4 regions of the Trichocoleus sp. ST-U1 genome follow, and region 1 is predicted to be linked to each of the others. Evidence: predicted binding sites of a transcription regulator. Region 1 holds the regulator's gene; each other region holds the start of a gene.
What was found. Region 1 encodes NtcA, which controls nitrogen genes in cyanobacteria. Its sites were predicted from a motif close to TTTGTANNNNNNNNTACAAA; they were not measured.
Positions count from the first base shown of each region.

Region 2: the regulator NtcA is predicted to act here: its motif matches at 2,624-2,643, upstream of NDA06_RS02625 (DUF4327 family protein).
Region 3: the regulator NtcA is predicted to act here: its motif matches at 1,634-1,653, upstream of rpoD (RNA polymerase sigma factor RpoD).
Region 4: the regulator NtcA is predicted to act here: its motif matches at 1,554-1,573, upstream of crtR (beta-carotene hydroxylase).

Region 1 covers NZ_JAMPJZ010000051.1:1,635-5,653, forward strand. Annotated here, with positions in the region: gene fabI (enoyl-ACP reductase FabI) at 84-860, opposite strand; gene ntcA (global nitrogen regulator NtcA) at 1,240-1,911, shown strand; gene NDA06_RS17500 (DUF3084 domain-containing protein) at 2,159-3,760, shown strand; gene NDA06_RS17505 (pre-16S rRNA-processing nuclease YqgF) at 3,835-4,019, shown strand, end outside.
Region 2 covers NZ_JAMPJZ010000003.1:113,342-117,360, reverse strand. Annotated here, with positions in the region: gene NDA06_RS02645 (cation diffusion facilitator family transporter) at 1-753, opposite strand, end outside; gene NDA06_RS02640 (hypothetical protein) at 899-1,240, shown strand; gene NDA06_RS02635 (hypothetical protein) at 1,326-1,448, shown strand; gene NDA06_RS02630 (hypothetical protein) at 1,488-1,880, shown strand; gene NDA06_RS02625 (DUF4327 family protein) at 2,302-2,544, opposite strand; gene NDA06_RS02620 (glycoside hydrolase family 3 N-terminal domain-containing protein) at 2,840-4,019, opposite strand, start outside.
Region 3 covers NZ_JAMPJZ010000008.1:26,502-30,520, reverse strand. Annotated here, with positions in the region: gene NDA06_RS05000 (chlorophyll A-B binding protein) at 1-73, shown strand, start outside; gene rpoD (RNA polymerase sigma factor RpoD) at 220-1,422, opposite strand; gene NDA06_RS04990 (polysaccharide deacetylase family protein) at 2,082-2,768, opposite strand; gene NDA06_RS04985 (hypothetical protein) at 2,858-3,346, shown strand; gene NDA06_RS04980 (hypothetical protein) at 3,423-4,019, opposite strand, start outside.
Region 4 covers NZ_JAMPJZ010000033.1:14,678-18,696, forward strand. Annotated here, with positions in the region: gene NDA06_RS13770 (CHAT domain-containing protein) at 1-386, opposite strand, end outside; gene NDA06_RS13775 (COP23 domain-containing protein) at 627-1,466, opposite strand; gene crtR (beta-carotene hydroxylase) at 1,780-2,682, shown strand; gene aroH (chorismate mutase) at 2,740-3,174, opposite strand; gene sppA (signal peptide peptidase SppA) at 3,256-4,019, opposite strand, start outside.

The DNA of each region.
Region 1 (4,019 bases):
AAGCCTTAAAAATGCAAAATTAAAAATTAAAAATTAGCAGAATCTTTGCTTTTTAATTTTTAATTTTTAATGTTTGATTCTTTTTACATCCCCATAATCTCGTATCCCGCATCGACATACAGCACCTGACCTGTAATGCCACTTGCCAAATCGCTACACAAGAAAGCAGCCGCATTTCCCACTTCTTTCTGAGTTACAGTGCGTCGCAGGGGTGCTACTTCCTCAACGTGATGGATCATATCCAGGATGCCACCTACCGCCGACGATGCCAAAGTGCGGATGGGACCTGCCGAAATTGCATTCACGCGAATATTCTGTGGACCTAATTCAGATGCCAGGTAACGGACACTCATTTCCAATCCAGACTTGGCAATTCCCATGACGTTGTAGTTGGGGATCACCTTAACGCCGCCTAGATAAGTCAGCGTGACAATGCTGCCACCTTCTGTCATCAGTGGTTTTGCTGACCCAGCAAGTTGCACCAGAGAATAGGTACTAATTTCTAGAGCTTGGGTGAAGCCAGCGCGGGTAGTGTTGCTAAAATCACCTGATAAATCTTCCTTGTTCGCAAAAGCAAGACAATGGATCAGGATGTCTAGCTTGCCCCACTTATCGCGGATGGCGTCAAATGTAGACTGAATTTGGGTCTCATTCTGGACATCGCAGGGTAAAAATAAGCTGGGGTTGAGGGGTTCTACCAACTCTGCCACTTTTTTTTCAAAGCGGCCTCGGTCGTCTGGCAGGTAAGTCACTCCTAGATTCGCACCCGCTTGGTGCAGTTGCTGAGCAATCCCCCAGGCGATCGATCGATTGTTGGCAATGCCGGTGACAAGGGCGTTTTTTCCGGTTAAATCTAGCATAAATGTCGATTTTGAAGGCAATATTAGAGGATATCCGATTTAGGGGAGTATTCAAGATCGCGATCGCCCGGAGCAAGGCTGTCTAGTACGGGTAAGGAGCGTGCCTCCTTACTCACCATGCATCCCACCCGATAGCGCAGATACTGTCAAGATATCAACATTTTCCGTCATAATCTTACTTGCCTTGAGCAGGGAGAGAACTAAAGAAGGTAGCCGGGGAAACTACTTTAAAATTTTGTATCAAATAGCACAAAAACCGCTTGGAAGTCAGTTTATCTGTGTCTAATGTCAGAAAACTCTCATAGTTGTTTTGCTATGGTTAAAGTTCCTCCGACAGAAAGTTGCAGAAGTCTGTAGGGCAGCATTTAGGAAAAAGGAAGTGGCAGTGACGCAAGATAGACCGCTAGCAGCTGTGTTCCGTCAACTGGGAGGTGGGGCGTTTCCACCCGTGGTGGAAACTTTTGAGCGGGGCAAGACGATCTTTTTCCCAGGAGACCCGGCTGAACGGGTATACTTTTTGCTCAAAGGTGCAGTAAAGCTGTCTCGCGTGTATGAAGCTGGGGAAGAAATTACCGTGGCGCTGCTGCGAGAAAACAGCGTTTTTGGAGTACTGTCCTTAATTACAGGGCATCGTTCGGATCGGTTTTATCACGCTGTAGCATTTACGCCAGTGGAGCTGCTTTCGGCACCGATCGATCAGGTAGAGCAATCGCTCAAGGATAATCCGGAGCTATCGATGTTGATGCTGCGAGGGCTTTCTTCGCGCATTTTGCAAACAGAAATGATGATTGAGACATTAGCTCACCGAGATATGGGATCGCGCTTGGTGAGTTTTCTATTGATTCTGTGCCGTGATTTTGGCGTTCCTACCGCCAATGGAATTACGATCGATCTGAAGCTTTCTCATCAAGCGATCGCAGAAGCAATCGGCTCCACCAGGGTAACTGTCACCCGCTTACTGGGAGATTTGCGGGAGGAAAAAATGATTTCTATCCACAAGAAAAAAATTACGGTACACAACCCAGTTACACTGAGTCAGCAGTTTACTTGAAAACAGCTAGAGGCTCTCGTCAGGTTGTAGGTTAGGTTGTTGGTTAAAACGGCATGGTAGCGCGAGCAGGTTATCCAGTTTTAACATTTAGTCGGGAGTTGAGTTAAAAGGTGTCAGGTTTTAAGCGGATAGTTTTCAACCTTCCAACCTTTAACCTTTCCGATTTCACCTTCGATCTTTAATTCCTGTTAACCCTTTCTCTAGCCTGCGATGCGATAGGCTGTAACTGGAATGACTGTAGCAGACAATGACCGACAGTGCGCTCTTCCTGATTTTGTCTATTTTAGTGTTGGGAAGCGTCATCGCAACGGTAGGCGATCGCATTGGCACGCGCGTGGGAAAAGCACGCCTGTCGTTGTTCAATCTGCGTCCCCGCAAAACAGCTGTTTTGGTAACGATTCTGACAGGGCTAACGATTTCTGCCTCAACACTAACAATCATCTTCGCGACCAGCGAACAATTGCGGATTGGAGTTTTTAGACTCCAAGAAGTGCAGAAAAAACTCAAGACAGCAAGTAAGGATATTGCTAAAGCGAACGAGCAGAAACGGAAAACCGAAAGCGAACTTGCTAAAACCGCCGCCCAAAAAGAGCAAGTAGAGAAGGAACTCGCTCAAGCTCGCACCCAGCAATCTGTCGCTCAGCAGCGCTTAGATGCGATTAATCGATCTTTGGCAGCTGCGCTGGCTAAACAAGGCCAGACGGAGGCGCAACTAAATCAGACTCAAAGCGAACTGACCCGGGTTGCCAGCAGCTTTCAGCAAACCCAAAAACAGCTTACATCTGTCTCAGGGCAAGCCAAGACGCTACGTTCCGAAATCCAACAACTTCAAGCAGAACGCCAAGAACTCCTCCAGCAGCGAAATCAAGTCAGAGCTGAAATTACTGAATTCAAAGCGAAAGTGACTCAGCGCGACCAAAAAATTGCCCAGCAAGACCGAGCAATTAGCCAACGCGATGAGCAAATTCTCAAGCGGGATCAAGCCCTTGTCGAACTTGATGAGAAACTTGCTGCCTTTCGGAAGAGCCTGAGCGATCGCGACGAGCAAATTGCCCAGCGAGACAAAGCCTTATCTCTACTTGACAACAAAATTTCTCAACGAGATGAGGTGATTGCCCAGCGAGAAAATCGCCTTAAAGAACTCGAAAAACAACAAGCTTCCCTAGAGCAGGAAGTGGCAACCTTAGAACAGTATTACCAGTCTTATCAAACTTTGCGTCAGGGTAGTCTGGCACTGCTGCGCGGTCAGGTTCTGGCGGCGGGCGTTTTTCGTATTGTCGAGCCAGCCGCAGCCCGACAGGTCATTGAGCAGCTGTTACGGGAAGCGAATCGGACAGCGATTAAAGCGACCCAACCCGGTCTCAACAAGGTGGCGAACGAACGGGTCGTGCAAATTACAGAGGCACAGGTCGAGCAACTGATCAACCAGATTCAGGATGGTCGAAACTATGTAGTCCGAGTTTTTTCGGCTGGTAACTATGTCCAGGGAGAAAAGCAGGTACAAGTCTTTGCAGACGCCGCACCCAATCAAGTTGTATTCCGCACTGGTGAAGTCGTAGCAACGACATCTGCCGATCCTTCAAACATGACCGACCAACAAATTCGGCAGCGGATTGACCTGCTGCTTGGAGCATCCCAGTTCCGAGCTACTCGCGCGGGGATTTTGGGCGATACAGTTCAGGTTGGCGATAATCGAATTGTTAGCTTGATTCGGTTTATCGAGCAGTTGAAAAAGCACAATAAGCCGATTTCTCTGAAAGCGGTCGTGGCTGAGGACGCCTATATTGCCGGACCCATGAAATTAAATTTGGAGGCGGTTGAAGACGGAGAAGTTGTGGTCAGGATGTAATTTATTAGTCATTAGTGATGAGATGATGACTAATGGCAATTAACCATTTGTAAATTAGCGATTAGCCAATTCAGATGATTTTAGGGTTCGATCCAGGGCGCGATAAGTGTGGTTTAGCCGTAGTGGGGAAAGACAATTCTCTGCATTACCACCAGGTTGTACCAGCAGAAGCAGCGATCGCAACGCTCCTTGAGTTGTGTGAAAAATTTCCGATTGATACTCTAGTGATGGGCGATCAAACCACTTCCAAAAGTTGGAA
Region 2 (4,019 bases), on a different contig from region 1:
TACCTGACGCCCAACAACGCCTCTAGAAGCAATTTCGTGACAATTAATCACTCCTGGAACTTGGATGACGATCCCATGAATGGCTTCGGGCGCGATCGCCATCTCATCGACTAGCCAGGGCAAATTATCTTTAATCACGTTCCAACCACTGCGAAACACTAACAAGGCAACGGGAAAGGAGAGAATAATATCCAACCACTGAAGTTGCGGCAGATTCAATACCTGTCCTTGCCAGACGCCAATCAACCCACCCAAAACAGCAATTGTCACCCAGACATCGCTCATGGTGTGCTGGGCATCTGCAATCAAAATGGGGCTGCCTACCTGCTGCCCAACATGGCGTTCGTAGAACGTGACAAAAATATTCACGCCCAGCACAATCAGCAGTAACCACAGCTCAGAGGGGGAAATGATGACGGGTTTACCACCACCGCTGAGAATTCGTTCAATTGCCCCTTGCAGAATTTCAAAGCAGGCAATTCCTAAGAAGGCGGCAATTCCTAACGCTCCCACACCTTCAAATTTCTGGTGTCCGTAAGGATGATCCCGATCGGGTTGAGGTGAAGAAAATCGGCTGGCAATTAATCCCAAAATGTTGTTGGCGCTATCGGTAACGCTATGCAAGGCATCCGCTAGCAAGCTGAGAGAACCCGTCCACGACCCCAGCACTGCCTTCAACGTCATTACGAACAGGTTGAGCAGTAGGGTAATGATTAAAACCTTACGCACTGCCGAGCGGTTATCTGCTACCACAGAATTTTCCTCACTCGCCATTTAGAGTTCTATGGCATTCAGTCTAAAGCTTGTGGCTTCACCTTGCATCTATCCTCTTGTAAATGCTGTCTGTTCTAAGTTATGAGTGATAAGTTGATTCACAATTCAAAACTCTTGATTGCTCATGTCTTCTTCAAAACTCATCCTCAACTTGGTTGAAGGTTCTGTTTCCTTCAGCTTTACGCCCCAGGCAGCCCAAGATTTACAAGGCGCGATCGCTCAGTTGATGCAGAGTCTCAAAGTCATTGCAGGTGGCGGCGGCAAAACCAATCCCCAAAAACCAATGGAATATCGATACACGGGGGATGTCTTTCTAGAGATTTTCTGCAATCCTAATATCTGGCCGACTCCCTTTGCCGCTAAAGTTTTGATCTCCCTCCGAGATGACCGCATTCGCCTGACTACGGAGGCAGAACTCACTCGCTTAATTGAGGATGTTAATCAGTATTTAGAACAGATGGGCTAAAACTGGGCGGGCAAATGGTTGCTTTAGATTCTTTCTTAGGACGGATGCTACTACCCTAAGAAGTCTGCAAAATGTCCCTTTGTGTGTGCTAAATGGTAGCATTAAGACGCCAGATCCTGCGTTTGTTTACTCGCTTGGCGGAAAGCCGAAAGCTAGAAACTTAAAAGTGAGTGGTGCCGAGCGGTTATTTATCGAAAGCGATCGCTAAGGGCTGTCTAACCTTCATTCAATCTGACTGATTTATCTAATGAACTCTAATAATCTGCTGGAGTTAGTACAAAAAGGATTTCGCGTTACTTTGGGTGCAACCGCTTCTCTAGTTGAGAGCGTACAAGACACTCAAAAGCGAGAGCAAAATCTTGAGCTGCTGAAGTCAGACGTCAATCTGGTGGTTCAACAACTAGCAGAAAAAGGAGAGATTACGGAGCTTGAAGCCCGCACTTTCCTGAATTCTCTAATGGCGCAAGCCAATGATGCAGCTAGCACACAATCTTCTGGAACTCCGAGCCGCCCTGCGACAACGCCGGTGACAACGGTTGCCCAGCCAGATATGCAATTGGAGCTAGAGGAGCTAACTGCACAAATTGCTGCAATGCGAACTGAGTTAGAAAAGCTGCGCGACCCCAACTCAGGGATTTAGGTCGGGGATTGCTAGCAGCTTTATCAAAGCATTTATTAGGCTTGCTCCTAGTAGCCTATCTGAAAGTTTGTGCTGAGCAAAACGAAGGAGTTGAAGTGTTGTCACGCATCTCGGTTTGAGCAGAGATCCTGCAAAGAGAATTGCGCGATCGCAGCGCGATTGTTGATCGCAACGTTACGCCAACGCTCCACTACGTTTTGCTCAGAATGGCATCTTCACTTTTTGGATAGGTCTAACAAGCGAACTTAATTATTCGCACTAGAAAGAATCAGAATATTCTCCAAACCAGGCTAATTAAGAATCAACAGGTGAAAGAATAAAAGCAGTCTTTCCTTAAGTTGAGACAAGCGTGGAATCAAGCTTGTCCTGAGTTTCACTGTTTCCAGTGGAAATTTAGGATTGTCTTAAAGGTAAAAAAATATCAATCGTTCTCCCATTGTTCTTGCCCCATCAGATCGCCGATGCGATCGCGGAGTAAGATATTGCATCTTTCTAATTCACACTCAACACAAACCCACTCCCGTGCAGGGATGTACTGGCACAGAACGTAGATGGGTTGCTGACGAGTCACAATTCCTTTCTCCACCAATTGACGGGCTTCTTCTTGAAGAACGTCGATGGAGTATTGCACAGATGATTTAGGCGGCATTATATCAGCAGTCATGGTCTCAGCCTCGAAACTAACGAGCTACGACTATAACTTAATATAATCCAATACTGCTTAGCGCGGAAATAATTTTTGAACAGTATATCAAGTTACAAATGAATTTATTCGTTTAATAAGGATTCCAAAAGTCAGGGAACTTTGACATAAAAATATATCCTTATGCTGATGAAATTGTCGAAGAACGGATCTAGTTATAATTAAGCCTGTATTTTCAAATTGAAGACACCGTAAATAATCGGTGATAACGGTTATGACATTGATTAACAAAATTAATCAATGTGCTGCATAGTTGCTAAATGCTTAGAGCTGGGGCACCGAACAAAACTTCAAGGGCGATCGCCTGAGCTGCTGGCATCTGCCCGTAAGAAAACACACAAGGGATATGCGGGGGCAGGTGTGGAAGAAACTGTTCCAGAAGATAAGGACTGCCGTAAATCACTAGCGCTTGGAGTTCGGCATTTCCTAAGAGTTTTTTAAACAAGTCCTGAGCCAACGGTGTCAAGCCAGCACTGCCTCGGAAAGGATTCCCACGGATGAACAGCTGGAGTAGGGTTGGTTGGGCATTTAAACCCGATTTATGATAAAATACCCAGCCAGGAATTAAGGTGGTGTGGGGATCGAGTAGTTGGAGTTGATAGCCGTGCTGTTTGGGCAGAGCCACAGCCGGTGCTTGTTTATCGAGAAAATCACAATTCAGGGTGTCATCCACCACGATTAAGTTGCGTAAGTTGCCCTGACTGGGAAGTAAAGGAATTTCGCCATGAACGACGAGCGCCTCTCGCACGATGTTGGCAGATGTGGCGAGGGCGTGTGGTTGAGCTAGTTGGAGGAGATGGGGAGGGAATGGTGAAGGCGCTGGTTGGACTTCAGGCGCGATCGCCCTTGCCTCTACAGGCGGCTGTGCTGTGCCTTGTTGGACTCGGCGCTTGGCTGTCCAGATACGCTCAACAGACGCACGAATTCGCGCCTCTGAAATGCGTCCCTGTGCTACCGCGTCGCACACCGCTTGGATAGCACCCGCAGGATCGACTGGCATCAGCAAAATATCTGCACCGGCTTCGACAGCTAAGACTGGAGCTTCATTTGCTCCATAGCGGTTGGCGATCGCTCCCATCACCAATGCATCGGTAACAATTAATCCTTCAAATCCCAGCTGTTGCCGTAGCAGTTGAGTCAAAATCGGTTGGGAAAGGGTGGCAGGGCGTTCGGCATCCCAAGCCGGGATCAGGAGATGGGCACTCATTACGGCATCTACACCGGAGGCTGTACCCGTACCGATTGCTTCTTGAAACGGCAGTAACTCAATCTCAGCCAGTCGTGCCGGGGAATGGGGCAAGACGGGCAAATCTAGATGGGAATCCACCGCCGTATCGCCATGTCCGGGAAAATGCTTAGCAGTCGTTAACACCGGATAAGCTTTCGCCCCCCGGATGAAAGCAGACGCTAGTTGAGTCACTTCCTCTGGGTTTTCG
Region 3 (4,019 bases), on a different contig from region 1:
CGGCTTTTTCATTGCCATGATGATTGAACTCACCACAGGTCAAGGCGTTCTTCACTTCTGGGGTCTGATGTAATATATTTCAATTTTATAAATTTGGTCAATTTCAAAAGCTCGCTGGGAGTTTATCTAGGAACTCCCAGTTTTTTGTTTCCCAAATAATAGTAGGGGCAGGTAAAGAAACCCGCCCCTACTATTATTTATCTCGCTAAAAAGGATTGTCTAGCGAATGTATTCTTTGAGAATACTGTTGCGATTGGGATGCCGCAACTTGCGGAGAGCTTTCGCTTCAATTTGACGAATCCGTTCGCGGGTAACGTTGAAGATTTGACCGATTTCTTCAAGAGTTTTCATGCGTCCATCATCCAAACCGTAGCGCAGACGCAGCACATCCCGTTCGCGGGGGCTGAGGGTGTCGAGGACGCTTTCTAGATCTTCCCGGAGGAGGTTTTTAGAAACTTGATCTTCGGGGGTTTCACCATCTGCTTCGATGAAGTCACCCAGACGGGAGTCTTCTTCTTTACCGATGGGAGTTTCTAGAGAAATGGGTAACTGAGCTGATTTAGCAATGAATCGCAGTTTCTCGATGGTCATTTCCATGCGAGTAGCGATTTCTTCTTCAGTGGGTTTGCGACCCATTTCTTGGGATAGAAGCTTGGTAGTTTTTTTGATCCGAGAAATGGTTTCGTACAGGTGAACAGGTAGTCGAATGGTGCGAGATTGATCCGCGATCGCTCTCGTAATTGCCTGACGAATCCACCACGTCGCATACGTGGAGAATTTGTAACCTTTTTCGTGGTCAAATTTTTCAGCGGCTCGAATCAAGCCTAGACTGCCTTCCTGAATCAAGTCTTGGAAGGATAAGCCGCGATTCATATATTTTTTGGCAATCGAAACCACCAAACGCAGGTTTGACTGCACCATTTTGTCTTTAGCGCGGCGACCTACATAGAGGCGATGTCGGAACGCTGGTAGGCGCTTCTTCACCTCTTTAGACCACTCTTCTTGTTGGGGTTCTCGCCCTAGCTGAGTAGCGAGTTGTTCCCAGACTCGCTCAGATTTCAGCACTCCCTCAGCCCACTCTATATCCTGCGGTTCCCGCTCCAGATTTTCGATCAGTTGCTCGCGCAAACGCTCTAATTCTAGTAAGTCGGCTATCTTGCGTGCGAGTTCAATTTCTTCATCGGCTCTTAAGAGACGAATCCGACCAATTTCTTGTAAATAGAGACGAATCGAATCCTCAGTGTAGTGTTTCTTTTTCGTTTGCACCCGACGACGGGATCTACTGACCTTACCAGGCTTACCTTCGTCTTCATCGGGCGTTACGTCTACAAAGTCGTCTTGATCCGCGTCTTCATCAATTAAGAGATCCAACTCGCTCTCAGGCGGAGTGATGATTTCGAGTACGTCGTTGGCCTGGGTCATGCCGAATTCCTCATGCTCCTTCAGTTAAAGACCAGAAGATGGTGTTAGTTAATCTACAAAACAAGTTAGCCAGTCGTTATACCTTGCCAGCTTTCAACGCTTGCTGACTGGCTCAATGAGAGAAAAGAGAGAATGCGCTTGCGTGCAACGCCAGCGTTCGATAACCGCGTTGAAATAGGTGTTAATGCTGGTAGTGTTCAAAACCTTTCCGATTGTAGCCTTTCTCACAAAACTTGCACGCTTTTGGTTTATTTAAACCTTCAAATATGAAGTTAATGTCAAGGCGGCTTTTCCCAATGGATAATCCGATTGGAATTGATACACCCACTCCGATCTCATCTCCTTCAACTAGCTTGTACAGGATTTACCAGCAACACTCGCTGGTTGATTTGGTGATGCCTCCAGCCAGTTGAGCGCTGTCTTTCTATAAATAGCCTATAGTTAAGCGTCAAAGGTTTGGGGAGAGTAGCACTAAGCAGTAATGAACGTTTAGGCAAAACTAGAGAAAATATTGCTTGATTTCGCATTTTGCTTAAATGCAACTCTATCCTACTGACGCTTGATGGGCGATGGGTTGCGACAAATGGCTGAATTCTATTCCGTCATTCTAATCAACAAGAGCCAAAATGTGACAGAGAAAACATCAATATATTTCCCTTTTAGGTTAAAAAGGTCAACTGACTTTGCTGCCACAGCGCATCGATGGTAACAAATTGATATCCTTGCTGCAATAGTTTAGGCACTAGCTGGGCGGTCGTTTCAGCCACATCTTGACCTCCATAATAGCCATCATGCAAAACAATGACCGAACCATTTTGGACTTGCCGCAAAACTCGCTGTACGACGACGCTAACCCCAGGCTGTACCCAGTCTTCCGGCACCACGCTCCACATGACAGGTCGATAGTTCCACTGCTGCAATAAATCTAAAGTCTGGGGTGTAAACAAACCATTAGGGGGTCGAACGTCACGAACAAATTGTGGATCGAGTTGACAGGCTTGTTGGATCGCCTGCTGTGTCTGTTCCATACTTTGTTTGAGGTCAGATGGACTCAGCTTGGGAAAAGCGCGATGATCGTACCCATGCAGCCCAAGCCAGTGACCTCGCCGGTAGACTTCTTTGGCAGTTGCTGGTGCGCGGTTAACGCAAACACCCAGCCAAAAAAAACTTGCGGGTATGTTGTAGTGGTCTAGCACTTTCAAGAGTTCGGGAGTGTACTGGGGATGGGGGCCATCATCAAACGTGAGAGCGATCGCTCGTGAATTTCCAGTACCCGACCACAGACAACGGGGAAAGGCAGGCTGAAGAATTCGGTACACAATAGGAAATAGCGGAGCTAGCTGCATTTGCTCTTTGATGTCGTTTTTCTAATGGGTGTCAACAGACGGTGAGTCTCAAAGGTCAATTTAAACAACAAAGACCATGTTTTGCCATACTGGCGGGAGCTTCTCTTTTATTTGCTCTCTCTGGGTGCAGCACCGTAACCACTAACCAGTATGAAGCAACCGCCCGGACAACTTTAACCTGGAAAGTCGGTTACTCGACTAATCCGGGTCGCAATCAAGAGCGAATCGAAACTTTTGGCTCTACTTCCTTACTCAACCGCAATGGGGAGAAGCCAGAAGGCGCGGTAATTGGCCCCGACGAACGGGAACTTTGGTGGTCTGCACTGCCACCACGACCCACGCTTGATGAAATTGAACAGCGGCTGCAACCTGCCGAAAAGGCAAGCCAGCCAGAGATTTTGCGAGATGTGAATTACCAAATTACTTATCGCAGCAACGGGCAGAGTGTTACCTTGCCGACGAATTACGATGTCTATCGAGAGGTTGTCAAGGCATATCCTTCCCAAACGCCTTTAGAGCTGACGCTAGGAGTCAATGATTCCTCTGTGGAGAAAGCGGAACCCAAGTTTGAGAATTAAAAGAGATATTAAAAAGCAAAAATTAAGGCGGGGGCGATCGCTTCTTCCCTGTCTCTCGGCTCCTCTGCCCCCCTGCTTAATTCTTCCTGCGGACTTTAGCCACAGAGCGCTTCAAAACAACAGGCGTCTTTAACGGTTGACTAGCTTTAATTAACGGCTGGTTACTCTCCAATGCTTGCAGGCCATCGAGAACCGCATCTCGGATCGCCGCTTCCGGTTCTTGATTCAGCATCAGCCGAAAGTATTCGGCAACACTACGTCGATGCTCCCGCTCTAACCGAGCCTCTGTGACTAAGGCACAAAGTCGGCGAACCGCAATCAGACGCTTCAGGGGGTCTACCTGCGTCAGCTCCGTTAACCAATGGTTCAGGTTAGCTTCATCCCGATTCAGTTGACGGCTAATAATTTGCCAGACCAAGAGGATTAGGGTTGCCAGAGTGCCCAGACCTTGAAGAATTGCACCAGCAGCAATCCAGGGACTGTCAGAGTCTACCCAGATGGAAACTGCCATATAGGTGCTGAGGCTGGCAATGCCGCCACTGCCAACGGCAAGCGTTAATTGCCGGTTGGAACCACTAAAAAACCGTTGCAGGCTCGACCAGTGTACTTGCCAGTCCCACTCCTGCATCAGGTAAACCAGCAACATTACTAACACACCAGCGCCGGTAGCCAG
Region 4 (4,019 bases), on a different contig from region 1:
CTGGCATGAGAACCAAAAATAATGCCTGATGGATTCATCAAGAACAGGTTGGAGTTTCCCCCTGTGACTTGGATTAATCCATTGATATAAGAAGCATTCCCACCTGTAACGCGCCCTAAGATATTTTGAATATTAGGGTTAGAAAGAAAGTTTGCAATTTCCCCAGAATTTAACTCTAGCTGCTCAAAGCTATGAAAAAGATTTGCTTTATCCTTTGAAAGCGTGCCGCCGCTAATGTTAAAACGGTTCCCCTCTGGAGTAACAATTGTGCCGGTGCCGTCAGCCGCTGGGGTAATCGGCTGTGCTTGTACTGGTTGAAGCGAGTTAGCGATCGCTGTTAGTGAAAACACTACCAGTAACAGCCTTATATTTCTAACGGCTGACATAGTTATGCACTTACCCTGGTGTCAATATCCCTAAAGTAACATTGACAGATTCAACGTGTTAGGAATGCTTTTATTTGTTTTAGCCCATAAGAGCGATCGCCATCTATAAATAAATAAAATTGTCTGGCTTCCAGACGGCGCAATATTGGGAAGCCAAACAATTTTGTATCTTCTCTATTCTATTGATTGTGCTGATTATGCGATCGCGGGTTTGAGTCCCCGCTCGCCTATCAACAATTTTTAACGGAAGTTGCCTGGATTCAGTCGAGGATTGGCTCGATTCGAGCGCATAGGCACTCCGCCTTTCAACTGGGTGCCGGTGCCACCATCAGCTCGATCTAAGAAAGGTCGCAGGTTAACGCTTTGTGACTTACGGCTGGAGCGATTCGTGGTCCCGCCAAGGGAAGATAAGCCCAAGTTTAAGAGATCGTTGAGCATCTGAGCATCCCGACCCCCAACAAAGGTATTGACGCCCTCTGTCACCTGTCCGCTGTCAGCAGTGCTGATATTTTGGAAAACGCGATCGCGGATTAACTGCGGATTTTCACCGGGAGGTACAGTCAGGACAATCCGACAGTCTGGATTTTTCTGAGTCGTGATGCAAACAACGTTGTAGTTATTTTCCACCGATGCCCGCATTTCCTGAAGACCATCGGGTCGATAAGATTCTAATCTGCGACTAATTTCGTTACAGCGTCTCTCCGCAGTCCAACCACCGCCTAAAGGACTGGGAGTTGCCCAAGCATAAGCTTGAGCGGGTTGACTTTTCGGGTGATACATCACCATATACTGACTGTTCGTTAGCTGGCAGGTAAACCGTGGCTTGTTAGCAGTTGTACTATTCTCTGATTCCGTTCCTGAGCTAGTGGTGCTATCTGGACTCCCATCGGTGTCTACCACAACATCCCCGTCCGAGGTCTGAGTATTCTCATCTTCTACACCCGGCAGTTGCGCTTGCTGAACAGAACCGGCAAAGGCAATACCGCTATTCAGTAGCATTGCTACACCAGCAGATAAAGCCACACTTTTGACAACTAAGGACTTTGTCTCAGACGCGAACCTAGACAGATATGGTGACATATCAACAATCCTCCTGTATATTTTTTGGCTATCGTTAGCATCATTTGAATTAAATGAGCTAATTTCATAAATCTTTATAAATCGGTCTTCGTAGCGTATACTACGAAAGCACGACTAGAATCCCCCGCTTCCGTGGTAGGAATAAGGGTAAGAAGTCAGGAAAATAGAGCGTGTTTTTTGAAAATTGTCAATCAGTGGGTACTGTTTATCGTGTATCCAATGTTGCACAACATACCCCCCTAGATGCCATAGTGACGGGAAAACCGAAGCAAAGTTCCCGCAGAACCCTTAAATCATTCAAAAGGAGAAAACAATGTTGTTGGAGGCACAAAAGCCGCTGACAGTTCCCAGACATTTCCTGGAACCGCCTGCGTCCCTAAGCCCAACGCTACTCATGTTTCTAGCCGCCGTAGCGATGGTTGTGCTATCAAACTTTGGTTACTGGCTCTGGGAGTGGCCTCACTGGTGTTGCTTTATCACAAACACGATCGCCTTGCACATTTGTGGAACGGTGATTCATGATGCTTGTCATAATTCTGCCCATCGTAACCGAGTCATCAATGCCATCCTGGGACATGGCAGTGCGCTGATGTTAGTCTTTGCCTTCCCAGTATTTACTAGGGTTCATTTGCAGCATCATGCCCATGTCAATGACCCGGAAAACGATCCAGATCATTACGTTTCTACTGGCGGACCCCTGTGGTTAATTCCGGTGCGGTTTTTATACCACGAAGTATTTTTCTTTAAACGGCAGCTGTGGCGAAAATATGAACTTTTAGAATGGTTCTTAAGCCGCTTGTTTGTCGGGACGATTTTCTATATTTCAATTCAGTACCACTTCTTAGGCTACATTCTCAATTTTTGGTTTATCCCTTCTGCCCTGGTAGGATTGGCGCTGGGATTGTTTTTTGATTATTTGCCGCATCGCCCTCATCAAGAACGCGATCGCTGGAAAAATGCCAGAGTTTACCCCAACCCCATCCTCAATTTGCTGATCATGGGGCAAAATTACCACCTCATTCATCATTTGTGGCCTTCCATCCCCTGGTATCACTACCAGAATGCTTATTACGCCACCAAGCCCCTCTTAGATGAAAAAGGCTGTTATCAAACTCTGGGAATCTGGCAAGGAAAAAATTTCTGGAGCTTTTTATATGACGTTTTTTTAGGCATCCATTTTCACAACAAATCACCTAAAAACCTAGAAAATAGCTAATAAATGTCATTAGTGATTCGTCAATGACGAGGGACGAATCACTAATGACAAAAAACCTCAGCGATGAAACGACTGAATCGTTGACTGCGAGGATAAGCTAACCTGAGACAAACTCCAATCCGGTCTTAGGCTTTTAGCTCCCCGCAGATAAGGATGGTAAATCGGTGGATGGGAAGCTGGCAAATTGACGTGAATTAAGAAGCGGATGCAACGCTCCAGCCCTCCCTCCACGTGCATTTGCTGGACATCTAGCAGAGGAACATTGTCCCAGTGGGGACGAGAGCGAGCGATCGCAGCGGGAAAGATCGCATCCAGATCCCGCGTTACCGAGAACGTGGCACTAATAATTAGATCGGGATGTAGTTGATTGTGTACTTCTAATTCATCGAGTAGTTCCGCTACCACTTCTCGAATTGCCTCAGCCGTGTTTTGTGAGGCAGTTGTTGCCCCGCGAATCGCTCGAACTCGCCACTCCACGCAAGCATCCTCCATTTTATAATTGAGATTTTGAATTTTAGATTTTGGATTTCAGAATCATCTAAATCATCTATAATCTAAAATCTAAACTTCATACTAGGGTCGGTAAAGCCACAACGGCTGACCACTGGTAGAAAGTTCAAATTCTAACCAGTCTATCCCAGCTGATAGACTAGATGCCCCTTGAACTCTGCTCGATACCACACGATTCCAGAAAGGTTTGCGTTCTTCCAGGGTGTAACACTTCGTTTTTTCGGGATCGAGACCGACCAGTTCCGCAGCCCAACGGCGGGCATCTTCCTCAGTGCCAAGCCGGTCAACAATTCCCAGTTCTAACGCTTGTTGACCTGTGAAAATGCGACCATCGGCAAAACTTTTAACGGTTTCGGTTGTCAGCTTCCGAGCCTCAGCAACCGTTTGCACAAATTGCTGATAACTGACGTCAATCAGGTCTTGGAGAATATTCTTTTCCGGCTCGGTGAGTTCCCGGTCAAAAGCCAGAATATCTTTATAAGGACCCGATTTGATCACCTTGAAAGAAACGCCAATCTTTTCTAGCAAGCGCTCCAGGTTGTTTCCCCGGAGAATTACACCGATACTGCCGGTAATTGTGCCTGGGTTGGAAACAATGTGTTCGGCTCCCATCCCGATATAGACTCCTCCAGATGCGGAGATATTGCCAAAGCTGGCAACAATTTTCACCTTTTTTTGCAGGCGAGTCAGGGCTTCATAGATTTCTTGCGAATCCCCGACCGTACCACCAGGACTATCAATGCGTAGCAGTAATGCTGGAAACTTTCGTTCTTCAACCGTTTTCAGGCTTTCTAGAACTTGTTTTCGGGTAGTACTGCCAATCGCAC